Regions from separate parts of the Margalitia sp. FSL K6-0131 genome, predicted to be linked through region 1. Evidence: a T-box and tRNA genes for the amino acid it is inferred to sense, from the RefSeq annotation. Region 1 holds a T-box; the other holds one or more tRNA genes.
What was found. The T-box of region 1 lies ahead of alaS (alanine--tRNA ligase). A T-box ahead of a tRNA ligase gene usually reads a tRNA of that ligase, here a tRNA-Ala.

Region 2: it has a tRNA-Ala gene. The T-box ahead of alaS (alanine--tRNA ligase) is inferred to sense a tRNA for this amino acid. The anticodon was not compared.

Annotation. Positions count from the first base shown of each region.
Region 1 covers NZ_JBBOZS010000001.1:2,030,710-2,035,235, forward strand. Annotated here, with positions in the region: gene recD2 (SF1B family DNA helicase RecD2) at 1-471, shown strand, start outside; gene NSQ59_RS09790 (PRC-barrel domain-containing protein) at 512-1,033, shown strand; gene NSQ59_RS09795 (hypothetical protein) at 1,005-1,193, shown strand; gene NSQ59_RS09800 (DUF3918 family protein) at 1,212-1,343, shown strand; gene NSQ59_RS09805 (AI-2E family transporter) at 1,430-2,503, shown strand; T-box leader at 2,557-2,772, shown strand; gene alaS (alanine--tRNA ligase) at 2,817-4,526, shown strand, end outside.
Region 2 covers NZ_JBBOZS010000001.1:9,887-14,412, reverse strand. Annotated here, with positions in the region: rRNA gene NSQ59_RS00060 (23S ribosomal RNA) at 1-2,158, opposite strand, end outside; tRNA gene NSQ59_RS00055 (tRNA-Ala) at 2,262-2,337, opposite strand; tRNA gene NSQ59_RS00050 (tRNA-Ile) at 2,360-2,436, opposite strand; rRNA gene NSQ59_RS00045 (16S ribosomal RNA) at 2,531-4,081, opposite strand; gene NSQ59_RS00040 (HD-GYP domain-containing protein) at 4,310-4,526, opposite strand, start outside.

The DNA of each region.
Region 1 (4,526 bases):
ATTATTTCTATTTTTTACGCGAAGGAAAATACAGAAAAACAAGACATGATTATTATTTCCTTTGATGGAACAGAGGTTACGTATACCAGACAGGATTTTAATCAATTTACTCATGCTTTTTGTTGTTCCATTCATAAATCGCAAGGCAGTGAATTTCCAATCGTTATTTTACCTGTTGTCAAAAGCTATTACCGGATGCTGCGCAGGAATTTATTATACACAGCGATTACAAGAAGTAAGCAATTTCTGATTTTATGCGGTGAAGAAGAAGCATTTCGTCTTGGAGTGGAACGGGAGGATGACGGGCAGAGAAAGACAACTCTGTATGAAAAATTACGTTTGCTCCATGATTATTCCACCCAAGACCCTTCACAAAAGTCTGATCAATTTATTTTAACGGAGGATACGCTTCTAACTATCGACCCAATGATTGGCATGGAAAACGTTACACCTTATGATTTTATGGTTTAAGTCGTAAAATATAAATGTTCGAAAAGGTAGGGGATGCTTTTTGCGAACATATTCTCTTCTGAAGAACATGTCGGTTTATGACTGTGATGGGAGCTGCGTCGGGGAAGTATGTGATATCTGTATAACGGATGAAGGAAAAGTAAAATCCTTGATTGTAAAAGGGAAAGGTTTTTTTCATAATCTGTACAGTGTACCAATGGATCAGGTTCAAGCATATGGGCCGCATGTTATTGTACTTCAGAAAGATGGGCAATTGAGGAAATACAAAGAGGCACATAATGAGTATTCCATGTGCCATTTCCAACCAATTGCACTTAAATTTATGATTTCAGGCAATGGTGAGGAGCTAGGATTATTAGAGGACGTATATTTTCAAGAGGAAGTGGGCACAATCATAGGATACGAGCTAACGGATGGCTTTTTTTCCGATATGTTGGAAGGTAAGCGATTTATTCATTCAGCTCATCCTCCGAAATTTGGGAAGGATGCCATCATCGTGACTGAAAAACCATTACGAGGTGGAGATATTACCTATGATGAAGTGCCCCAATTGCCAAAGTAAAGATCTTGGAAAAATTGGTATCAACCAATACTATTGCTGGAATTGCTTTATTGAATTATCTGTTAACAAAGAGATGATATATACCCATCAGGTGGAAGAAGATGGATCATTAAGTTCTTTAGATGATTTATTCGATGAGGATTCAAGAAAACTAAGCTAATGGAAAGGGTGCATAGTTTTGAACAAAACGATTGTTTCCTTGCTAGGCTTTGGAGCAGGTATTGCAGCTGCAGCTTATTCGCAGCGTCAAGGATTTAACGGAAAACAAATGCGAAAAATGACAAAACGCTTGCGAAAAGCGTTTAGATAACGGTTGAAGCTGTCTCAGTATGAGGCAGCTTTTTCTAATGGATAAATTCACTTCTTTTACAAATACTAGTAAAAGGAGTGATAGATGTGAAACTATCCAGTGGGAATTGGTTTTATAAACTTGGTATCATCTTACTGATTTTTATCATTTTATATGTATTATTATTGTTAAAACCTCTTTGGTCCTCGATACTGAAGGTCTTGTTCATGTCTCTAATTCCTTTTTTAATAGGGGGATTTATAACTTATCTGCTTCATCCAGTAGTGGAATGGCTTCATGATAAAGGAATGCATAGAGCTCTTGCTATTTCCATCATTTATATCATTTTTTTTGGAGGCATTTGTTACGGAATCTATTTAGGTGTACCATTATTAATTGAACAAATCAAGGATTTATCGGATCATTTACCAGAGTTTGCAAATCAATACCGCAATTGGATCCAACAAGTGCATGATTCCACTTCGAGGTGGCCAGATGGAATTCAAAATCAAATAGATAAGCGTATTGATCACTTTGAGTTATGGCTGAATCAATATTTGATAAAAGTAATGAATACGATAATGAAATTAGTGAATTTTATATTTGTACTTGCGATTATTCCGTTTATTTCTTTCTATTTTTTGAAGGATATTGAATCAGTTAAAAGATCAGCATGGTATATCACTCCTAGTAAATGGAGAAAACAGGCCGTTTCATTTTTGAAAGATGTTGACAAATCTATTGGTGGTTATATTCGTGGACAGTTATTGGTTTGTTTTTTTATTGGATCCATATCGACTATAGCTTTCTGGTTATTGGGGATTCATTACCCAGTATTATTAGGCTTGATTATTGGATTAACCAATATAATTCCTTATTTCGGACCGATTATTGGGGCGATTCCCGCGGCTATTATTGCTATGACCATTTCAACTAAACATTTAATTTATGTGGTTATCATCATGTTTGTTTTACAATTTCTTGAAGGGAATGTTCTGTCTCCCCTCATTGTTGGAAAATCCTTGCATTTGCATCCGCTTTTCATCATTTTAGCATTAATTGTAGGTGAGGAAATAGGCGGCATTCTTGGCTTAATTTTAGCAGTTCCTGTCTTAGCTATCATTAAAGTAGCGATTATTCATGCAAAATATCATTTTGTAACAAAATCATCACATGAATAATTGACAAATGGCCTGTAACTTTTTATAATTCGACTATATATACTATTTATATGTAAAAATCATTGAAAGATCGAGTATGTTATAGTCCATCTAAGAAGAGAGGAATTTCCGAGGCTGAGAGAAATTCCAGATGAAGGATAACAGAAGGCTAATCTGGAGTGCAGCTAAAATACTGCCGTCTTGCCACGTTACAGGCACCCAAGAGTTAGATTGTCTTTTTGATTGTCTAAAATCAGGGTGGTACCGCGAGTAAATCTCTCGTCCCTGCATACCAGGGATGGGGGATTTTTTTATTTTTTAAGGAGGTATTAATATGAAAAAACTAACAGGTGCTCAAATTCGTCAAATGTTTTTAGACTTTTTTCAAGAAAAAGGTCATAAGGTTGAGCCAAGTGCATCGCTTATTCCACATGAAGATCCTTCATTGCTTTGGATAAATAGTGGTGTCGCAACATTAAAGAAATATTTTGATGGTCGTGTGATTCCGGAAAATCCAAGAATCGTAAATGCACAAAAAGCGATTCGTACGAATGACATTGAAAATGTTGGAAAAACTGCTCGCCACCATACATTTTTCGAAATGATGGGGAATTTCTCTATTGGGGATTATTTTAAGGAAGAGGCTATTACCTGGGCTTGGGAGTTTTTAACCAGTCCTGAATGGATTGGCTTTGAGCCAGAAAAATTATCCGTAACGATTCATCCTGAGGATGATGAAGCATTTGAATTATGGAATAAAAAAATCGGTATACCGGAGGGAAGAATTATCCGTTTAGAGGAGAACTTCTGGGATATCGGCGAAGGACCAAGCGGACCAAATACAGAAATATTCTATGATCGCGGTCCTGAATATGGCGACGATGAAAATGATCCAGAATTATATCCAGGTGGAGAAAATGAAAGGTATTTAGAGGTTTGGAATCTTGTGTTTTCTCAATTTAATCATAATCCAGACGGTACTTATACACCTCTCCCTAAGAAAAACATTGATACAGGTATGGGCTTAGAAAGAATGGCATCTGTTGTTCAGGATGTTCCTACTAATTTTGATACAGACCTCTTTATGCCGATTATCAAAGAAACTGAAAAAATTTCCGGAGAAACATATGGAAAAGATAAAACATTAGATACTGCTTTTAAGGTTATTGCTGATCACATTCGAACGGTTGCATTTGCTGTTAGTGATGGTGCGCTTCCTTCAAATGAAGGCCGTGGCTATGTTTTAAGACGTTTGCTTCGCAGAGCAGTGAGATATGCAAAAACCATCAATATCGGGGAACCATTTATGTATAAATTAGTTCCTGTAGTAGCAGAAATAATGGTTGATTATTACCCTCAAGTAAAGGAAAAAACGGAGTTTATTCAAAAAGTAATCAAAAATGAGGAAGAGCGTTTCCATGAAACACTGCATGAAGGTTTGTCTATTTTGTCTTCCGTTATGAAAAAAGCAAAAGATGAAGGCAAAGATACGATTTCGGGTGCGGATGTTTTCCGCTTATATGACACATATGGATTCCCAGTCGAGCTTACCGAAGAATATGCAGAAGAAGAAGGCATGAAGGTGGATCACGAAGGCTTTGAAGCGGAAATGGAAAATCAAAGAGAGCGTGCTCGTAAAGCTCGTCAAGATGTTGGTTCCATGCAGGTTCAAGGCGGTATTTTAGGAGAAATTAAAGTCGATAGTGAATTCGTGGGTTATCAAACCTTAGAAACAAATGCTAAAGTAGTAGCAATTGTAAAAGACGGCGAACTAGTTACTGAAGCGAAATCCGGAGACGAAATCCAATTTATATTGGATCAAACCCCATTCTATGCAGAAAGTGGAGGTCAAGTAGCGGACGGAGGAACTTTAACAGCCGAAGGATTAAGCGTAATAGTCAAGGATGTTCAAAAAGCTCCAAACGGTCAGAATTTACATCGTGCTATTGTAGAACAAGGCAGCTTAACATTGGATCAAGAGGTTTTTGCAGAAGTAAATCGTATAAACCGAAATAAAATTATTAAGAATCACTCCGCAACCCAT
Region 2 (4,526 bases), 2.0 Mb from region 1:
ACCTATCCTGTACAAGCTGTACCAAAATTCAATATCAGGCTGCAGTAAAGCTCCACGGGGTCTTTCCGTCCTGTCGCGGGTAACCTGCATCTTCACAGGTACTATAATTTCACCGAGTCTCTCGTTGAGACAGTGCCCAGATCGTTACGCCTTTCGTGCGGGTCAGAACTTACCTGACAAGGAATTTCGCTACCTTAGGACCGTTATAGTTACGGCCGCCGTTTACTGGGGCTTCAATTCAGAGCTTCGCTTACGCTAACCCCTCCTCTTAACCTTCCAGCACCGGGCAGGCGTCAGCCCCTATACTTCGCCTTGCGGCTTCGCAGAGACCTGTGTTTTTGCTAAACAGTCGCCTGGGCCTATTCACTGCGGCTCTCTCGGGCTTGCACCCTACCAGAGCACCCCTTCTCCCGAAGTTACGGGGTCATTTTGCCGAGTTCCTTAACGAGAGTTCTCTCGCTCACCTTAGGATTCTCTCCTCGCCTACCTGTGTCGGTTTGCGGTACGGGCACCTTTCACCTCACTAGAGGATTTTCTTGGCAGTGTGGAATCAGGAACTTCGGTACTATATTTCCCTCGCTATCACAGCTCCGCCTTCACGGTTACGGGATTTGCCTCGTAACCAGCCTAACTGCTTAGACGCACATAACCAGCAGTGCGCTTACCCTATCCTCCTGCGTCCCCCCATCGTTCAAACGGTGAAGAGGTGGTACAGGAATATCAACCTGTTGTCCATCGCCTACGCCTTTCGGCCTCGGCTTAGGTCCCGACTAACCCTGAGCGGACGAGCCTTCCTCAGGAAACCTTAGGCATTCGGTGGAAGGGATTCTCACCCTTCTTTCGCTACTCATACCGGCATTCTCACTTCTAAGCGCTCCACTAATCCTTCCGGTTTAGCTTCACCGCCCTTAGAACGCTCTCCTACCACGGACACCTGTCAGGTGTCCATCCACAGCTTCGGTGATACGTTTAGCCCCGGTACATTTTCGGCGCAGAGTCACTCGACCAGTGAGCTATTACGCACTCTTTAAATGGTGGCTGCTTCTAAGCCAACATCCTGGTTGTCTAAGCAACTCCACATCCTTTTCCACTTAACGTATACTTTGGGACCTTAGCTGGTGGTCTGGGCTGTTTCCCTTTTGACTACGGATCTTATCACTCGCAGTCTGACTCCCAAGCATAAGTATTTGGCATTCGGAGTTTGTCTGAATTCGGTAACCCGATGAGGGCCCCTAGTCCAAACAGTGCTCTACCTCCAATACTCTTCATCTTGAGGCTAGCCCTAAAGCTATTTCGGAGAGAACCAGCTATCTCCAAGTTCGATTGGAATTTCTCCGCTACCCACACCTCATCCCCGCACTTTTCAACGTGCGTGGGTTCGGGCCTCCAGTAAGTGTTACCTTACCTTCACCCTGGACATGGGTAGATCACCTGGTTTCGGGTCTACGACCTCATACTTATTCGCCCTATTCAGACTCGCTTTCGCTGCGGCTCCGCTTCATCAGCTTAACCTTGCATGAAATCGTAACTCGCCGGTTCATTCTACAAAAGGCACGCTATCACCCATTAACGGGCTCTAACTACTTGTAGGCACACGGTTTCAGGTTCTCTTTCACTCCCCTCCCGGGGTGCTTTTCACCTTTCCCTCACGGTACTGGTTCACTATCGGTCACTAGGGAGTATTTAGCCTTGGGAGATGGTCCTCCCTGCTTCCGACGGGATTTCACGTGTCCCGCCGTACTCAGGATCCACTCTGGAGGGAACGAAGTTTCAACTACAGGGTTGTTACCTTCTTTGACGGGCCTTTCCAGACCTCTTCATCTACTCCGTTCCTTTGTAACTCCGTATAGAGTGTCCTACAACCCCAAGAGGCAAGCCTCTTGGTTTGGGCTTCTTCCGTTTCGCTCGCCGCTACTCAGGAAATCGCGTTTGCTTTCTCTTCCTCCGGGTACTTAGATGTTTCAGTTCCCCGGGTCTGCCTTCATTACCCTATGTATTCAGGTAAAGATACTGCTCCATTACGAGCAGTGGGTTCCCCCATTCGGAAATCTCCGGATCAAAGCTTGCTTACAGCTCCCCGAAGCATATCGGTGTTAGTCCCGTCCTTCATCGGCTCCTAGTGCCAAGGCATCCACCGTGCGCCCTTACTAACTTAACCTATAAGGTTATTACTACTTTAAAATGGATTAAATCCATAAAGTGGCGATTCTCGGTTTTACTTGGTTTCTTCTATCAGTATCTAGTTTTCAAGGAACAAAAATTGGTGGAGCCTAGCGGGATCGAACCGCTGACCTCCTGCGTGCAAAGCAGGCGCTCTCCCAGCTGAGCTAAGGCCCCATAATGAAATATGCAATTATAATGGTGGGCCTAAATGGACTCGAACCATCGACCTCACGCTTATCAGGCGTGCGCTCTAACCAGCTGAGCTATAGGCCCATCTTTCTTTCTCATAGAAAGATTGCTCTTTCAAAACTAAACAGAACGAAAACGTCTCTTCGTAACCACGAAAGTGGTTTTCCATTATCCTTAGAAAGGAGGTGATCCAGCCGCACCTTCCGATACGGCTACCTTGTTACGACTTCACCCCAATCATCTGTCCCACCTTCGGCGGCTGGCTCCAAAAGGTTACCTCACCGACTTCGGGTGTTACAAACTCTCGTGGTGTGACGGGCGGTGTGTACAAGGCCCGGGAACGTATTCACCGCGGCATGCTGATCCGCGATTACTAGCGATTCCGGCTTCATGCAGGCGAGTTGCAGCCTGCAATCCGAACTGAGAATGGTTTTATGGGATTGGCTTAACCTCGCGGTCTCGCAGCCCTTTGTACCATCCATTGTAGCACGTGTGTAGCCCAGGTCATAAGGGGCATGATGATTTGACGTCATCCCCACCTTCCTCCGGTTTGTCACCGGCAGTCACCTTAGAGTGCCCAACTGAATGCTGGCAACTAAGGTCAAGGGTTGCGCTCGTTGCGGGACTTAACCCAACATCTCACGACACGAGCTGACGACAACCATGCACCACCTGTCACTCTGTCCCCCGAAGGGGAACGCCCTATCTCTAGGGTTGTCAGAGGATGTCAAGACCTGGTAAGGTTCTTCGCGTTGCTTCGAATTAAACCACATGCTCCACCGCTTGTGCGGGCCCCCGTCAATTCCTTTGAGTTTCAGCCTTGCGGCCGTACTCCCCAGGCGGAGTGCTTAATGCGTTAGCTGCAGCACTAAAGGGCGGAAACCCTCTAACACTTAGCACTCATCGTTTACGGCGTGGACTACCAGGGTATCTAATCCTGTTCGCTCCCCACGCTTTCGCGCCTCAGCGTCAGTTACAGACCAGAGAGTCGCCTTCGCCACTGGTGTTCCTCCACATCTCTACGCATTTCACCGCTACACGTGGAATTCCACTCTCCTCTTCTGCACTCAAGTCTCCCAGTTTCCAATGACCCTCCACGGTTGAGCCGTGGGCTTTCACATCAGACTTAAGAAACCGCCTGCGCGCGCTTTACGCCCAATAATTCCGGACAACGCTTGCCACCTACGTATTACCGCGGCTGCTGGCACGTAGTTAGCCGTGGCTTTCTGGTTAGGTACCGTCAAGGTACCGCCCTATTCGAACGATACTTGTTCTTCCCTAACAACAGAGTTTTACGATCCGAAAACCTTCATCACTCACGCGGCGTTGCTCCGTCAGACTTTCGTCCATTGCGGAAGATTCCCTACTGCTGCCTCCCGTAGGAGTCTGGGCCGTGTCTCAGTCCCAGTGTGGCCGATCACCCTCTCAGGTCGGCTACGCATCGTCGCCTTGGTGAGCCGTTACCTCACCAACTAGCTAATGCGCCGCGGGTCCATCTGTAAGTGATAGCCGAAGCCATCTTTCAATCTTTCCTCATGCGAGGAAAGAAGTTATCCGGTATTAGCCCCGGTTTCCCGGAGTTATCCCAGTCTTACAGGCAGGTTACCCACGTGTTACTCACCCGTCCGCCGCTAACTTTTAAAAGCAAGCTTTTAAAAGTCCGCTCGACTTGCATGTATTAGGCACGCCGCCAGCGTTCGTCCTGAGCCAGGATCAAACTCTCCAAAAAAGTGTTTGATATAGCTCATCATTTAAAACATTGACGTTTTGTTCTGTTTAGTTTTCAAAGACCAATCATCTTAACGACTTTAATAGTTTATCACAGATAATCTATTTAGTCAAATGTTTTTAAAATATTATTTTTGAAGCATTTTGTTGTTTTTTTAAACCAACGAATATTATTCTATCAACTTTTTCTATGAAATGCAATACTTTTTTAGAATAAAAAAGGAGATAATTAAACTATCTCCTCAATACAGATATCTCTTCTTTTCTCCAAATCAATAATATCACTGCTGTTTAACATTTTTATTAACGGTCTTGTTAAAGCTGAACTTTTTGTAAACATAATTTCGCCTAATTGATTATTCGATAATTTCACCTTTGTTCCGATAACTAAATGAACGGAAATCATATTTAGTAAAACATTTATTACAGATATGTCAAATTGTCCA